Regions from separate parts of the Mesorhizobium sp. B2-4-12 genome, predicted to be linked through region 1. Evidence: predicted binding sites of a transcription regulator. Region 1 holds the regulator's gene; each other region holds the start of a gene.

Region 1 (5,031 bases):
GCGCTTGTGCACCGGCATGTTTGTCACATCGGTGCCGTTGATCAGGATCCTGCCGGAATCGAGGATGAGAGCTCCGGAAATGGCGTTGAGCATGCTGCTCTTGCCGGCCCCATTGGAGCCGATGACGATACCGAACTCGCCCGTGGCCAACGACAGGTTGAGGCCGTCCAGCGCGACCTTCTCGTCGGCCTGGCCCTTGTAGAACACTTTGCGCGCGGATCGGATCTCGAGCATCGTTCCTCCCACAACTGAAGGGTGACGGCGCCGACGCCGTCACCGCTGCAGCCCAACGTCAGTCGACGATGCAGCCGCAATCGGCCATCGAAGCGGGTATCTCGATGCCGAACGCGGCCATCGCCTTGCGGGAGATCGTTGCCATGTGGTCCTTGTAAGCTGGACGCGACGGCGCGATCGTCTTCGGATCCTTGCCCTTAAGGATTTCGGCGGCGATGTTGCCGGCATTGACGCCAACCTGCGTGTAGTTGACCGCGAAGCTTGCCGGTACGGTGCCGTTGCGGACCGCGCTGTCATCGGAGTTGACGACCGGGATTCCAGCCTGACGAGCGGCTGCGGAGACAGCGGCGATCGCCGGCTGGATCAGGTTCGAGGCCGGGCCGTAGATCACGTCGGCCTTGCCGGCGAGCGAAGCGATGCGTTGCTGGATGTCATTGACGTTGTCGATGCCGACCTCCACGACCTCGAAGCCGGCCGCGGGTGCCGCCGCCTTGATCTTTTCGATCAGGGCAACGTCATTGGCCTCGCCTGGATTGTAGGGCACGCCAAAGCGCTTGGCGTTCGGCAGCAGCTTCTTGGTGAAGGCCATCACCGCGGCGACATCCTGCAGATCGCTGGCGCCGGTCATGCCTTCGTCTCCGGAGTCCCATGACGGCACCAGCTTGGCCGCGACCGGATCGGTGACCGCGGCAAAGACGATCGGAATGTCGGATCCTGCGAGCGCCTTCTTGGCGATCTGCGAGACTGGCGTGGTGATGGTGTAAATCAGCTTGGGCTGCTCCGCCTGCAGCTTGGCGATCATCTGCGGCACAAGCGATGCGTCGAAATTGGTATGGCTCTCGGTGTAGACGACGTCCTTGCCCTCGACGAAGCCGTTGTCCGTCAGCGCCTTCTTGAAACCGGCTATGGCGGCATTCAACTGAGGATGCTCTCCGAAATTGGCTATGCCGATACGAATCTGATCAGCCGCGGCGCTGCCGGCGCTGACCATCAAGGCGCCTGCCAGGGCCAATCCTGACAGCCATTTCGACTTCAACATCATTTCCTCCCAGATTTGATTAGCGCCGCTTAAAGACGGCACATCAGGCGATCATGGTCAGTCCGCCGGTCCATGTCAAACATTATATATAATTCTTGCCATGCACCGCCATGATATATAATTTTCCGAGCCTGACGATGGACGGACTGCGATGCAGGATCAGAATAGTTCCACAAAGACGGAGGCGGCCTATCAGCTGCTGCGGCGCGATATTCTGACGACGCGCCTCATGCCGGGTGCGCCGCTCAAGTTGAGTGCGCTGCGCGGCACATATGGCGTCGGCTGGACGCCGCTGCGTGAAGCATTGTCTCGGCTTGAAGCCGAGCGCCTTGTCACTGCCATCAGCAATCGCGGCTTTGCCGTCGCTCCCGTGTCGCGGGCCGAACTCGAGGACCTGGCGCGCGCGCGGATGGTTGTCGAGATGCCCCTGTTCCTGGAATCGATGGAAAAAGGCGACAGGCAATGGGAAGATGCCGTTGTCACCGCTCATTACCGGCTCTCTCGCTGCAAGACCGCGGTTGACGACCCCTCGGATGCGGCCGTCGATCAATGGGACGAAAGCCACGAGGCCTTTCACGCGGCGCTGCTGAGTGCTGCGACGTCCAACTGGCTGCTGCGATTCCGCTCGACGATCGCGGATCAGCTGCGGCGACATCATCGTTTTCTCGGCCTGGCGCCGACTTTGCGGGCAGCGGCCGGCCTCAAGCATGGCTATGGAGAGGCCATGGACGCACTGCGCGAGGCGATCGCGATCGAGCATCACACCGCGATCATGGAGGCGGCGCTCGATCGTGATGTCGAGCGGGCAAAGGCATTGATGACGGCGCATATCGGCTACACGCTGCACGTCTATGTTCACAGCGAAGACAGCAGCGCCAACAACTACACCGCACGCGCCGGCAGCCTGAAAGCGGTTTCCGGATGATTTCGGCGCTTCCGCGCCGTCCGACGCTTACACACGGATCCATCCCCCAAGCGAGCTGGCGAACGTTGGCGTTTTGGTTTCGTTTCGTTCCGCTGGGATGACACTGGGCGACTCCATAAATCCGCCCCGTGCGCCTTTCAAACGACTGAAGCCAAACCTCAACAAGGGGTGGGCCACAGGCCATTAACCAAAACGATTTCAATGCGTGTGTCCGGGGCAGAAATCGTCGGTAAGCGTCGGTTGCCGTTTGTTGCCGGCGGCAAAAATTTCGAACCCCTTAACAAATTCACTAAACTTTAAACGGTTGCGGAACACAACTGGAACAGATAGTGTTTGTTCTGGGTTTGTTTTTCGATTCCGATTCAGACCCTTCGTTCAATGCCTTGGGGGCCGCCATGCTGACGCGCAAGCAACATGAACTGCTGATGTTCATTCATGAACGGCTCAAGGAAAGCGGCATCCCGCCTTCCTTCGACGAGATGAAAGAGGCTCTTGATCTTGCCTCCAAGTCGGGGATCCACCGCCTGATCACGGCGCTGGAGGAACGTGGCTTTATTCGGAGACTGCCCAACAGGGCGCGCGCACTGGAGGTGCTGCGGTTGCCGGATTCGATCGCGCCCGGCCTCAACGCGGCAAAAAAATTTTCGCCAAGTGTCATCCAGGGCAGCCTCGGTCAGGGCAACCTTGGTCGCCAGATCAAGCCGGCGCCGTCGCGCTTGCCCGCGGCCGGCAATGACGACGATGCGGTTCCCGCGGTCTCGATCCCGGTGATGGGCCGTATCGCCGCCGGTGTGCCGATCGATGCCATCCAGCATCAGACGCATTCCATCTCGGTCCCGCCTGACATGATCATGGGCGGCGAGCACTATGCGCTGGAGGTCAAGGGCGACTCGATGATCGAGGCCGGGATCTTCGATGGCGACACGGTCATCATCCGCAACGCCGATACAGCGAGCCCGGGCGAGATCGTCGTGGCGCTGGTCGACGAAGAGGAAGCGACCCTGAAACGGTTCCGCCGCAAGGGAGCTTCGATTGCCCTTGAAGCCGCCAACCCGGCCTACGAGACCCGCATTTTCGGGCCGGACAGGGTCAAGGTGCAAGGCAAACTCGTCGGGCTGATCAGGCGCTACTGAGCAGGCACTGGCGCGCTGGTATTGTCAGGCTTTTTATAGGGCGGCAGGCCCCTCGCCTCGCGCGAGAATTTGCGCTGTTCATGCCAGGGACGGTATGGCCTGTCGACGGCGAAGCTGACGATTGGTGGGCCAGTCGCCGATTGGCGGTCGAAGAAGACCGCAGCACTCCCTTTGCGAGCGAGTTGCCGTTTGGTGACGACGAGAACCAGCGGGTTATGGCAGGCGTCATAGCCAGTCGCGTCGTTGACGACGATCACGTCGGCGAAACCGCAGGCTTTCCAGGTATCCTTGCGGTCTTCGACATGCGCGATAATCGCTCCGGACGGGTGCCTGGCGAGGCAGACGCCGTCGGTGCAGTAGAACGGTGCCCCCGGCGGCAGGTTTACGGCATCGGCAATGGCGAACTGCCCGTCTGTCTTGTTGAACACCTCCGGCACGACGATGCTTTCGGATACCAATGCACGTTTCCAGTTGTCGACGGTGAATTCGTTCGGGCGTGCCCGGCTGACCGCGAGTTCGCCACCGCCGATCGGCACCGCGACCAGCCGGGCATCTTCCGAGATCAGCACATCGGGCGTGCGCGTATCCGACACAGTCAACAGGCCGGCAAGCGCGAACGGGAGTGCGGCGAGCCGCAGCCATGTCGTCGCCATCGTCGCGATGACCAGGGCGACCGTCACCAGCAGCACGGATTGCTGGGAAATCAGCCCGACCGCATCGACAGGAGAGCGTTCCGATATCCACGCCGATATGGCGATCATTGCCGTCAGGCCCTTGCCCATCAGGTAAAGGGATGGCGCATCCAAGCCGAACGGCATGAGCAACGCGCTGGCGACGGCCAGGAACATCACGACCGAAACGATCGGCATGACGGCCAGATTGGCGAACAAGCTGAGTGGCGATACACGCTGGAAATGCCAAATGGCAAACAGCGCCGTGGCGCTGCCGGCAATAATGGATGTCATTGCCACGCCTCCTGTGAGCGCGACGAGTTTGCCCATGAGAAAACCGGCCGGTGTTCGTCTGGGCGGAGGCGTTCTGATCTTCCTCGCGCGATAATCCGCCCAACCGGCATAGGCGCCGACCAGGGCAGCGGTCGCGGCGAACGACATCTGGAAACTCGGTCCGACCACTTCATGCGGCGAGACCAGGATAACGGCGACCGCCGAGATCGCCAGATTGCGCATGGTCAGAGCCGCGCGATCGAACAGAACCGCGATCAGCATCACCGCCAGCATGATGAAGCTGCGTTCGGCGGCAACGACGATGCCCGAAATGACGAGATAGGCAGCGATCGAGAACAGCGCTGCGGCGGCCGCGTATTTCTTCACCGGCCTTCGTGCGGAAAAATCTGGAAACAGCGCGAAGGCGCCGCGCAGCAGACCCATGACCGTGCCGGCGACCAGCGCCATATGCAGTCCGGAAATGGATATGATGTGATAGATGCCGGTTCGCCGCATCGCCTCGTTGATTTCGTCGGGAATGCCGGCGCGCACGCCGACGATCAGTGCCGCTGCGATCTCGCCCTCGGCGCCGCCGACGATACCTGTGATGCGGCCAGCGATGGATTGGCGGGCATTTTCCACCGCAGAGGACAGGCGAGCCGAAAGCGGCATGTCATCGTCCTCGGCTGTGACAATCCTGGGATTGCCGAGAAAAAACCCGCTGCCGCCGATGCCGGCGAAATAGCTGTCGAAGGA
Region 2 (5,031 bases), on a different contig from region 1:
TCGACATAGGCGCCCTCCAGGAAGGCGAAATGCAGCGGGATCGGCGTGGTCGATTCCGAGACCGTCACCGCCACACCGTGATTGCGCATGATCAGGCGAAGCTGCTCGACGAGGTAATTCTCGAACAGCCGCGGCTGGGTAATCGTGGTGGCGAAATGACCGGGCGTCGGCATATGGCCGTAGGCCTGGCGTGAGTCGACCTGGGTGAACGAACTCGTGGTGACGCCGATCTCGGGATAGAAGGCGCGGTAGCGCTTGCTGCTGTCGCCGCCGGCGGCAAGCGCGGCGAAGGAATCGCGCAGGAATTTGGTGTTGCGGTCGTAGAGCATCTGCAGTGCTGCGACCGCTTTTTCGGCGCTGTGAAAGCTTTGCCGGCCAAAAGGCTCCGGCATGACGACAGATTCGATGGCTTGGGGGTAGATTCGCTTTTCCATGGCTCAATATAGAGACTTGGACGAGCGGTTGGGAGGGGGCTTGCCGCCGAAGCCGCTCAAAGCTGCATTTTTCTTCATCCCCGCTGCAGGCTGACCAGCAGAACCAACCCCACGCCGGACTTCTTCAGCGCCGGCGCCTCGATCGTCGACCCGGTATCGGCGCGCATCATCGGCACGGCCAGGACCGGGGCGGCCAGAAGTATCAGGATGAGCGCCGCCCGCGGCAGAAGCCGAAGGGTCTTGAGGGCGTTGGCGGTGATACGGTCCATGATGTCCGAGCTTTTCTTTTCGAGGTCCGGATACTCTGGTTTCAATGGCGAAGGTTGGTCGGGCAGGCGAGGCGGCAGAGTCTGGTGGCTTCGTCCCAGGAGCGCGCCGGACGGCCCACTTCGGCGACGAGGATGGCGAAGAACATTCCAAACAGGCTCATCAGCAGGCAGACGATGGTGAAGCGGCGGGCGAGCATGGGGTGGTGTCTCCTTCAATGCGCGGGAGAATGCCCTGATGCCTCTGAACCGGCTCTGATGCCGGCGTTCATCTGCGGTTCAAATTGATTGACGGGATCTCGTCTGGCCGCCGCCTTCGGACGGCGGCAGGCCGCGCATAGAGCGCCGGCGCCAGCGCATCGATCAAACGAAAGCGGGGCCTGCCAGGCCCCGCTTTGAGGTCACAAGGAAATGGTCGATCAGAGCTTGTGCCAGGTCTGGCTCTTGCAGATCAGTCCGCCGAGCACGCAACCGCTCATCTTGAGCGAGGTGCCCGACAATGTCGCCTTGCCCGAATAGGTCTTGTCGTTTGCCGGATCGGTGATGCTGCCGGCATATTTGTTGTCGCCGGCCGCATTGAGCGAGCCGATGGTCTTGCCGGCATATTTGCCGGACTTGAGCGTGATGGAGAATGAGCCGCCGCCTGAAATGGCCGCGGTGTCGCCGGCTTGCGTCTTCCAGTTGCCCTCGATCGGATCGGCCCACGCCGTCCCCGCCATGATCAATGTGGCTGCAAGGACCAGGCTCATTTTTCGAAACATGTTCTTCTCCCTATGGATAGCCGGCCGCATGCTCCGCCTCGCCGGTCTGCCGCTTACGCAAACGTAAGCTAATCCAGCTCCCGCCAAAACAAAAGCGGTGCCGCAACGGAAGACTTTGGGATTCTGAAAACGCCTGAATTCGGCTCGTCGGAGAGGAAATGAAAAACGGTCGGCGCTTCGTGTTTGTTTCCCGTGGTTAGCGGAGTGTTGATTCCGCTCCCGCAAATTTTCGTCAAATTTGGCGCAAACCGGCTGAACTGCTGGCTTCGTATCCTTAACGAATTTTCGCGTTTACCTATTGTTTTAGCTTTGTTTTCCTCAAATTAAGCACGCCATTTAACGACGGATTCAAGCCTGCGCGGCATTCTCGAAAGCATCGAAAGAGCAGCCCGGACAAGACAAATTGAGGCAGCTCTCGGGAGCCAGACAGGGGACTAAAATGGCACGTTTTGAAATGCTGGAAACAGGCTTCGGCGCCATGGGGGCAACTGCCCAGGCCGACATTCTTTTCGAACTGGGCATGATGTATGCGACTGGCCGCGATTGCGAGACCGATGTCGTTGCCGCCCACAAATGGTTCAACATCGCCGCCATCAAGGGTTCGGCCCGCGCCGCGGAACTGCGCTCGGAACTGTCTGCGGCCATGTCGAAGGTCGAGATCGCCAGGGCGCTGCGCGAAGCCCGCGAATGGATGACCATGCACTGAGTTTCCGCCAGACGGGGAGATATTGGCCAAGGCCGCGCAAGATGGCCGGGCCGCAACAGGGAAAGGCTGCGCAGACAGTCGAACGACAAGAACAAGAATGCGGCAGGCGCGACAGGCCCAGCCGCGCGACGGACCATGATCGCCAAAAGCGGACTCCGGCTTTCGGACAAGATCAGGGCCGATAGAAGACAGGGATGGCCAAGGTGGGGTTCACGGCGCGGGGGCGTTGGGGAAGCAGCCGACAGGCAAAAAAGCCACGACCAGCCGGAACAAGGCTGGCGTGGCTTTTTTGCGTGGACGAGGCCATGCAGGCCCAATCGAGTGACGTCAATGCGCCTAGACAGGTTCGATGAAGGATGAAATTGTCCGGCCTCTCTGGAAGAAGCGTGGCCGGGGCGGCCGCGCGCGAGTGGAGGAGTTCTATTGTCATGAAAAGAATGAGTATTTTGGGCGCGGCCATTTTCGGGCTGATGATGAGTGCGCCGGTTGCGCTCGCCGACGACATCACTTTCGCCGTGGTCGGTCCGATGACCGGACAGCTCGCCACCATCGGCGATCAGTTCAAGCAGGGCGCGCAGGCCGCCGCCGACGCCATCAATGCCGCGGGCGGCGTCAACGGTTCGATGATCAAGCTCGACATCGAGGACGACCAGTGTGATCCGAAACAGGCCGTGTCGGTCGCCAACCGCATCGTCGCCAACGGCGTCAAGTTCATCGACGGCCACGCCTGCTCGGGTTCGAGCATTCCGGCGTCCGCCGTCTATGCCGAAGCGGGCGCGCTGATGATGAGCCCGGCGTCCTCGAACCCCGTGCTTACGGACGACGCCGCTAAAAAGGGTTGGTCGACAATCATGCGCCTGTACACACGCGACGACGCGCAGGGCGCCTTCATCGGTCCGTGGATCGCCAAGAAATATGCCGGCAAGAACGTCGTCATTCTGCACGACAAGAGTGCTTACGGCCAGGGCGTGGCGGATGCCGTCAAGTCAACCATGAATGCCGGCGGCCTCAAGGAAGTGTACTACGACGCCATCAACCCCGGCGAGAAGGACTATTCGGCCCTCGTCACCAAGCTGAAGGACCTCAAGGCCGATGTCGTCTATTTCGGCGGCTATCACCCTGAAGCCGGCCTGATCCTGCGTCAGTCGGCTGAGCAGAACCTGAAGTTCCAGCTGATCATGCCCGACTCCATCGCTTCGCCGGAGTTCTGGCAGGTTGCCGGCCCGGCCGGCGAAGGGACCATGTTCGTGTTCCCGTCGGATCCGCAGGCAAAGCCGGAAGCCAAGGCCGCCATCGAGAAGATCAAGGCAGGCGGCTTTGTGCCGGAAGGCTTCACGCTGTTCTCCTACGCCGTGATCCAGGCTTTCGCCGAAGGCATCAAGCGCGCCGGCAGCGACGATCCGGGCAAGGTTGCCGAAGCGTTGAAGAATGGTCAGCCGATCAGCACCGTTGTCGGTGAAGTCACCTTCGACGAGAAGGGCGACCTTAAGAATGCCAGCTACGACATCAATCAGTGGCATAACGGCAAGTACGCGCCGATCGCGCAGTAATCTCGAGTAATGAATCCAACGAAATGGCCGGGTCATCCCGGCCATTTCTTTTGTGCCGGCAATGCGCTCTACGCGTTCTGATCCTCGACGAAGCGGACAAGTACCGTTCCGTCGGTGACCTGTGCACCTTCCGTGGCGATCTCGGCGATCACTCCGTCATGCGGCGCGGCGATGGTGTGCTCCATCTTCATGGCCTCGAGGATCAGCAGCGGTTGCCCCTTGATCACGGTATCGCCCTTTGACGCGCGCACCAGCTTGACCAGACCCGGCATCGGCGCGCGCAGGCTGCCGGAGGCGGCTGCCGCGTCATCGCTTTTGGCCAAGGGGTCCGGCACCGCGAAGGTATAGCCGACAGCGCCTTCGAATACGGTGACGTGGCCAGGCCAGCGGGCGAGGCGAGGAAGGGCCCGCAGGTCGTGCGAATTGGCGCTGTCATAGGGTGCATCGAGCGCCACCTGGAAGCGCCCGTCCGCCCGCACCGAAACCTTGGCCAGAATATCGTCCTCGCCGAATTTCAGCCGCGTGCGCCGCGCCACGCCGTGGAAATGTGCGTAGCCGGAAAGCGACGACCAAGGTTCGTTCGATGGCGGCAATGCCACGGCACCGGAGGCGGCAAGGGCGGCTGCCGAGGTGATTGCGCCGGTTGGCGGTGCGATCTCGGTCAATGCATCATGATGCCTGCCGATCAGGCCAGTGTCGACGTCGCCCGCACAAAAATCCGGATCGGCGGCAAGGGCGGCAAGAAAGGCGGTGTTGACGGTGGAACCGGCAATTTCGGTTTGCGACAGCGCCACGCCGAGGGCTTCCAGCGCCGCTTGCCTGTCCTCTGCATGGACGATCAGCTTCGCGATCATTGGATCGTAATAGGGTGAGATCGCATCGCCGGCCCGCACGCCGGTCTCGATGCGCATCATGGCACCGTCGGGCGCCGTCTCGGGAAATTTCAGATGATGCAGCGTGCCCGTCGCGGGCAGGAACCCTCGTGCCGCATCCTCCGCATAGATGCGCGCTTCGAAGGCATGGCCGGCAAGCGCAATCTCGCTCTGTGTCTTCGGCAGTCTTTCGCCGCTGGCGATCCGCAACTGCCACTCGACCAGATCGGTGCCCGTCACCATCTCGGTGACCGGGTGCTCGACCTGCAGGCGCGTGTTCATTTCCATGAACCAGAAGCGATCGGCTTTCAGTCCTTGCGAGGCGTCGACAATGAACTCGATGGTGCCGGCGCCGGAATAATTGATCGCCTTGGCGGCTTTCACCGCCGCTTCCGTCATCGCCTTGCGCAAAGCCGGCGTCATGCCAGGGGCAGGCGCTTCC
Region 3 (5,031 bases), on a different contig from region 1:
GTAACGATTGCGCCCTTTTTGAGGATATGCGCAAAAGCCTCATAATTCCAAGCAGTTTGTGCAGTGCGGGATCACATAATGCTGCATAGCGGGCAAAATATGCTGCGCAGCAGCGGCCGGACCAACGGCGCGGCGACGCGCGCCCTGCTTGCGACGCATGGGCGCCATGCCGATTTCCGGTTTGACTTGAGATTGGGAAAGGGCAAGAAAAGTCCTCAACGACAGAACATCAGCTTGAGGTCTGGAGAACAAAATGTCCGATTCCATCGTCATTGCCAGTGCCGCGCGCACGGCCGTCGGTTCCTTCAACGGCGCTTTCGCCGCCACGCCTGCCCATGAACTGGGCGCCATCGTCATCAAGGAATTGCTGTCGCGTGCCGGCGTCGAAGCGGCCGAGGTCGACGAGGTCATCCTCGGTCAGGTGCTGACCGCCGCTCAAGGGCAGAACCCGGCCCGGCAGGCCTCGATCATCGCCGGCCTGCCCAAGGAGACCACCGCCTGGGGCCTCAACCAGGTGTGCGGCTCGGGCCTGCGCGCCATTGCACTCGGCATGCAGCAGATCGCCACCGGCGACGCCAAGGTGATCATCGCCGGCGGCCAGGAATCGATGTCACTGTCGCCGCACGCCGAGCACCTGCGCGCCGGCGTCAAGATGGGCGACTACAAGATGATCGACACCATGATCAAGGACGGGCTGTGGGACGCCTTCAACGGCTATCACATGGGCAACACCGCCGAAAACGTCGCCCGCCAGTTCCAGATCACCCGCGACGATCAGGACCAGTTCGCGCTGGCCTCGCAGAACAAGGCCGAGGCCGCGCAGAAGGCCGGCAAGTTCAAGGACGAGATCGTCGCCTTCACCATCAAGGGCAGGAAGGGCGACACCGTCGTCGACCAGGACGAATACATCCGCCACGGCGCGACGCTCGACGCCATGACCAAGCTGAAGCCGGCCTTCGACAAGGACGGCACCGTGACCGCCGCCAACGCATCCGGCATCAATGACGGTGCGGCCGGCGCGCTGCTGATGAGCGAAGCGGAAGCCGTCAAGCGCGGCATCACTCCGCTGGCGCGCATCGCGTCCTGGGCAACCGCTGGCGTCGATCCGGCGATCATGGGCACCGGACCCATTCCCGCCTCGCGCAAGGCCCTGGAAAAGGCCGGCTGGTCGGTTGGTGATCTTGACCTTGTCGAGGCCAATGAGGCTTTCGCGGCGCAGGCCTGCGCCGTCAACAAGGACATGGGCTGGGATCCCTCGATCGTCAACGTCAATGGCGGCGCTATCGCCATCGGCCATCCGATCGGCGCCTCGGGCGCCCGCATCTTCAACACCCTGGTTTACGAGATGCGCCGCAGAGGCGCCAAGAAGGGTCTTGCCACGCTGTGCATCGGCGGCGGCATGGGCGTCGCCATGTGCGTGGAGGCCCTCTGAAAAAACGATTGACGGGCGGCGCGAGCCGCCCGTTTCATATCAAGTGCCTGCCAAGCCCGACAACAGGGCGATCTGAAAAGGGGAAATGCATGACCAAGGTTGCAATCGTCACGGGCGGATCGCGCGGCATCGGCGCGGCGATCTCGATCGCTTTGAAGACCGCCGGCTATTCGGTCGCCGCCAATTATGCCGGCAACGACGACGCGGCGGCGAAATTCAAGGCCGAGACCGGCATTCCGGTCTACAAATGGTCGGTTGCCGACTATGACGGTTGCGCCGCCGGCATCAAACAGGTCGAGGCCGACCTCGGCCCGGTCTCGGTGCTGGTCAACAATGCCGGCATCACCCGCGACGCCATGTTCCACAAGATCACGCGTGAGCAGTGGAAAGAGGTGATCGACACCAATTTGTCTGGTGTCTTCAACATGACGCACCCGCTGTGGGGCGGCATGCGCGACCGCAAGTTCGGCCGCGTCATCACCATCTCCTCGATCAACGGCCAGAAGGGCCAGGCCGGTCAGGTCAATTATTCCGCCGCCAAGGCCGGCGACATTGGTTTCTCCAAGGCGCTGGCGCAGGAAGGGGCTCGCGCTGGCATCACCGTCAACGTCATCTGCCCCGGCTACATCGCCACCGAAATGGTTAAGGCGATCGACGAGAAGGTGCTCAACGAGCGCATCCTGCCGCAGATCCCCGTCGGCCGCCTCGGCGAACCGGAAGAGATCGCGCGCTGTGTCGTCTTCCTCGCTTCGGAAGAGGCCGGTTTCATCACCGGCTCGACCCTCACCGCAAACGGCGGCCAGTATTTCGTCTGACACGTCGCCGAGGTCAACGGTCTCGCACTGGCGACAAACGGATCGGGAAACCGGTCCGTTTGCGAATTGACGCTGAGGCCTGTCTTCGCCGCAGCGCAATCCCAAATCCGCAAGGTTAATGGCGGCGGGACCCTCGGTTCGAAACCGGTGGCCAAGCCTGTGGATTCGCTGTGGATTCGCTGTGGATTCCCTGTGGATAAGCTGTTTACAACACCGATATTGGCGGAACAAAAAGGGAAAATGCCGCTGGCGCTGGTTTGTCGCCGATTCGTTCCGGGTTTGAGCGGAAGTTAATGTTAATAGGGCCGGAATCGCCTGCGGTTCCTTAATGCCAGATTCAGAAAGATTAACAATTTCACAATCTTGAGCGAAGCGTGTCGCACCGCTTTCTTCGTTTCCTGGCAAAGGTTAACGGCAAAGCTCGCCTGGCATAAAATGGGCCAGTTCGACGATTCAGCATGTGGTGAGACTCATGGTCACAAAATCCATATGTAGCCGTGAACAAAAGCTGAATCTGGAAGAGTCAGCGATTCGTCGCTGATTCGTTCCAGACTCGTTCCATCCGTTAATCAGCGACCGACCGGGAGTTTCACACAGACACCTTCGAGCCGCCGGCGGAACATTCCGCTTTCGCTTCGCGCTCGAAATCCCTATGTGTCGCCTGTCATACGCGCCGTCCGAGGCACGTCCCGACAATGAGAGGCCAGAAAGCCCTATTTCCGAGCCGATGAACATCCAGCCGAAACACACCCAGCCGCTGATCCTGTCAGGCCGCGACGTGACCGCCGTGCTTGGGCCGACCAACACCGGCAAGACCCATCTCGCCATCGAGCGCATGGTGGCGCACGAAACCGGCGTCATCGGCCTGCCGCTCAGGCTGCTGGCGCGCGAGGTCTACAGCCGCGTTTGCGAAAAGGTTGGCGCCCACAAGGTCGCGCTGGTCACCGGCGAGGAGAAGATCCAGCCGCCAGGCGCCAAATACTCGGTCTGCACCGTCGAAGCCATGCCGCGCGAGACCGACGCCGCCTTCGTCGCCATCGACGAGGTGCAACTCGCCGGTGATCTCGAGCGCGGCCACATCTTCACCGACCGCATCCTGCATCTGCGCGGCCGCCAGGAAACGCTGCTCCTCGGCGCGGCCACGATGCACGGCATCCTCCAGCGCCTGCTGAAGGGCGTCTCGGTGGTGACACGCCCACGGCTGTCGCATCTGGCCTATGCCGGCTCCAAGAAGCTGACCCGCCTGCCCCGGCGCACCGCCATCGTCGCCTTCTCCGCCGACGAGGTCTATGCCATCGCCGAGTTGATCCGGCGCCAGCAGGGCGGTGCGGCCGTCGTGCTCGGCGCGCTCTCGCCCCGCACCCGCAACGCCCAGGTGGCGCTGTTCCAGTCCGGCGATGTCGACTATCTCGTCGCCACCGATGCCATCGGCATGGGCCTCAACCTCGATCTCGACCACGTCGCCTTCGCCCAGAACCGCAAATTCGACGGCTACCAGTATCGCAACCTGACGGCGGCCGAACTCGGCCAGATCGCCGGGCGCGCCGGCCGGCATCTGCGCGACGGCACTTTTGGCGTCACCGGCCAGGTCGATCCGCTTGACGAGGAACTGGTCAACAAGATCGAGAGTCATGATTTCGATCCGGTGAAGGTGCTGCAGTGGCGCACCGCGCATTTCGACTTTGCCAGCCTCGATGCGCTGAAGCGCTCGATCGAGACCAACGCGCCAGTCGAAGGCTTGACGCGCGCGCTGCCGGCGGTGGATGCCCAGGCGCTCGAATATCTGTCGCGCGACGGGGACATCCGCGCGCTAGCCACAGACGCCAAACGCGTGGCGCTGCTGTGGGAGGCCTGCGCGCTTCCCGATTACCGAAAGATCGCCCCGGCCCAGCATGCCGACCTCATTGCGTCGATCTACATGGACCTCGCCCGGCATGGCCATGTCGACGAGAATTACATGGCCGAGCAGGTGCGCCGCGCCGACACCACCGAGGGCGACATCGACACGCTGTCGCACCGCATTGCCCAGATCCGCACCTGGACATTCGTGTCGAACCGGCCCGGCTGGCTGGCCGATCAGGCACACTGGCAGGAAAAGACGCGTGAAATCGAAGACAGATTGTCGGATGCGCTGCATGAGCGGTTGACGAAACGCTTCGTAGACCGCAGGACTTCCGTCCTCATGCGGCGCCTTAGAGAAAATACCATGCCTGAAGCCGAAATTAGTCCTACCGGAACCGTCCTCGTCGAAGGCCACCATGTCGGCGAGTTGCAAGGGTTCCGCTTCACCGCCGACCAGAGCGCCGGCGGCGAAGACGCCAAGGCCGTGCGCACCGCCGCCCAGAAGGCGCTGGCCGCCGAGTTCGAGGCGCGTGCCGAACGCTTCGGCGCCTGCGCCAATGGCGACCTCGCGCTTGGCTCGGACGGCACGCTGCGCTGGATCGGCGCGCCGATCGGCACACTGGTCTCCGGCGAGGATGCGCTGAAGCCGCGCCTCGTGCTTTTGGCCGACGAACAGCTGACCGGGCCGGCGCGCGACAAGGTCGCGGCGCGTGCCGAACGTTTCGTCAATTTCCAGATCGAGTCGCTGTTGAAGCCGCTGGTCGATCTGAAGAATGCCGACCAGATTTCCGGCATCGGCCGCGGCATTGCCTTCCAGCTGGTCGAGAATTTCGGCCTCATCAACCGCCGCGACATCGCCGAGGAGATGAAGTCCCTCGACCAGGAGGGCCGAGCCGCCCTTCGCCGGCTGGGCGTGCGCTTCGGCGCCTACCATGTCTTCGT

The links. Region 1 encodes LexA, which represses DNA repair genes until DNA is damaged. Its sites were predicted from a motif close to TGTTCNNNNTGTGTTCNG; they were not measured.
Region 2: the regulator LexA is predicted to act here: its motif matches at 1,761-1,778, upstream of FJ934_RS18730 (sel1 repeat family protein).
Region 3: the regulator LexA is predicted to act here: its motif matches at 2,791-2,808, upstream of FJ934_RS07300 (helicase-related protein).

The regions. Positions count from the first base shown of each region.
Region 1 covers NZ_VFVC01000002.1:128,166-133,196, forward strand. The annotation lists gene FJ934_RS01955 (ABC transporter ATP-binding protein) at 1-234, opposite strand, end outside; gene FJ934_RS01960 (ABC transporter substrate-binding protein) at 293-1,273, opposite strand; gene FJ934_RS01965 (GntR family transcriptional regulator) at 1,425-2,198, shown strand; gene lexA (transcriptional repressor LexA) at 2,594-3,331, shown strand; gene FJ934_RS01975 (ComEC/Rec2 family competence protein) at 3,325-5,031, opposite strand, start outside.
Region 2 covers NZ_VFVC01000032.1:10,142-15,172, reverse strand. The annotation lists gene FJ934_RS18745 (AMP nucleosidase) at 1-392, opposite strand, end outside; gene FJ934_RS18740 (hypothetical protein) at 509-703, opposite strand; gene FJ934_RS28055 (hypothetical protein) at 745-900, opposite strand; gene FJ934_RS18735 (DUF2147 domain-containing protein) at 1,120-1,461, opposite strand; gene FJ934_RS18730 (sel1 repeat family protein) at 1,901-2,167, shown strand; gene FJ934_RS18725 (branched-chain amino acid ABC transporter substrate-binding protein) at 2,596-3,717, shown strand; gene FJ934_RS18720 (acetyl/propionyl/methylcrotonyl-CoA carboxylase subunit alpha) at 3,786-5,031, opposite strand, start outside.
Region 3 covers NZ_VFVC01000008.1:48,973-54,003, forward strand. The annotation lists gene FJ934_RS07285 (hypothetical protein) at 40-267, opposite strand; gene FJ934_RS07290 (acetyl-CoA C-acetyltransferase) at 254-1,432, shown strand; gene phbB (acetoacetyl-CoA reductase) at 1,522-2,247, shown strand; gene FJ934_RS07300 (helicase-related protein) at 2,975-5,031, shown strand, end outside.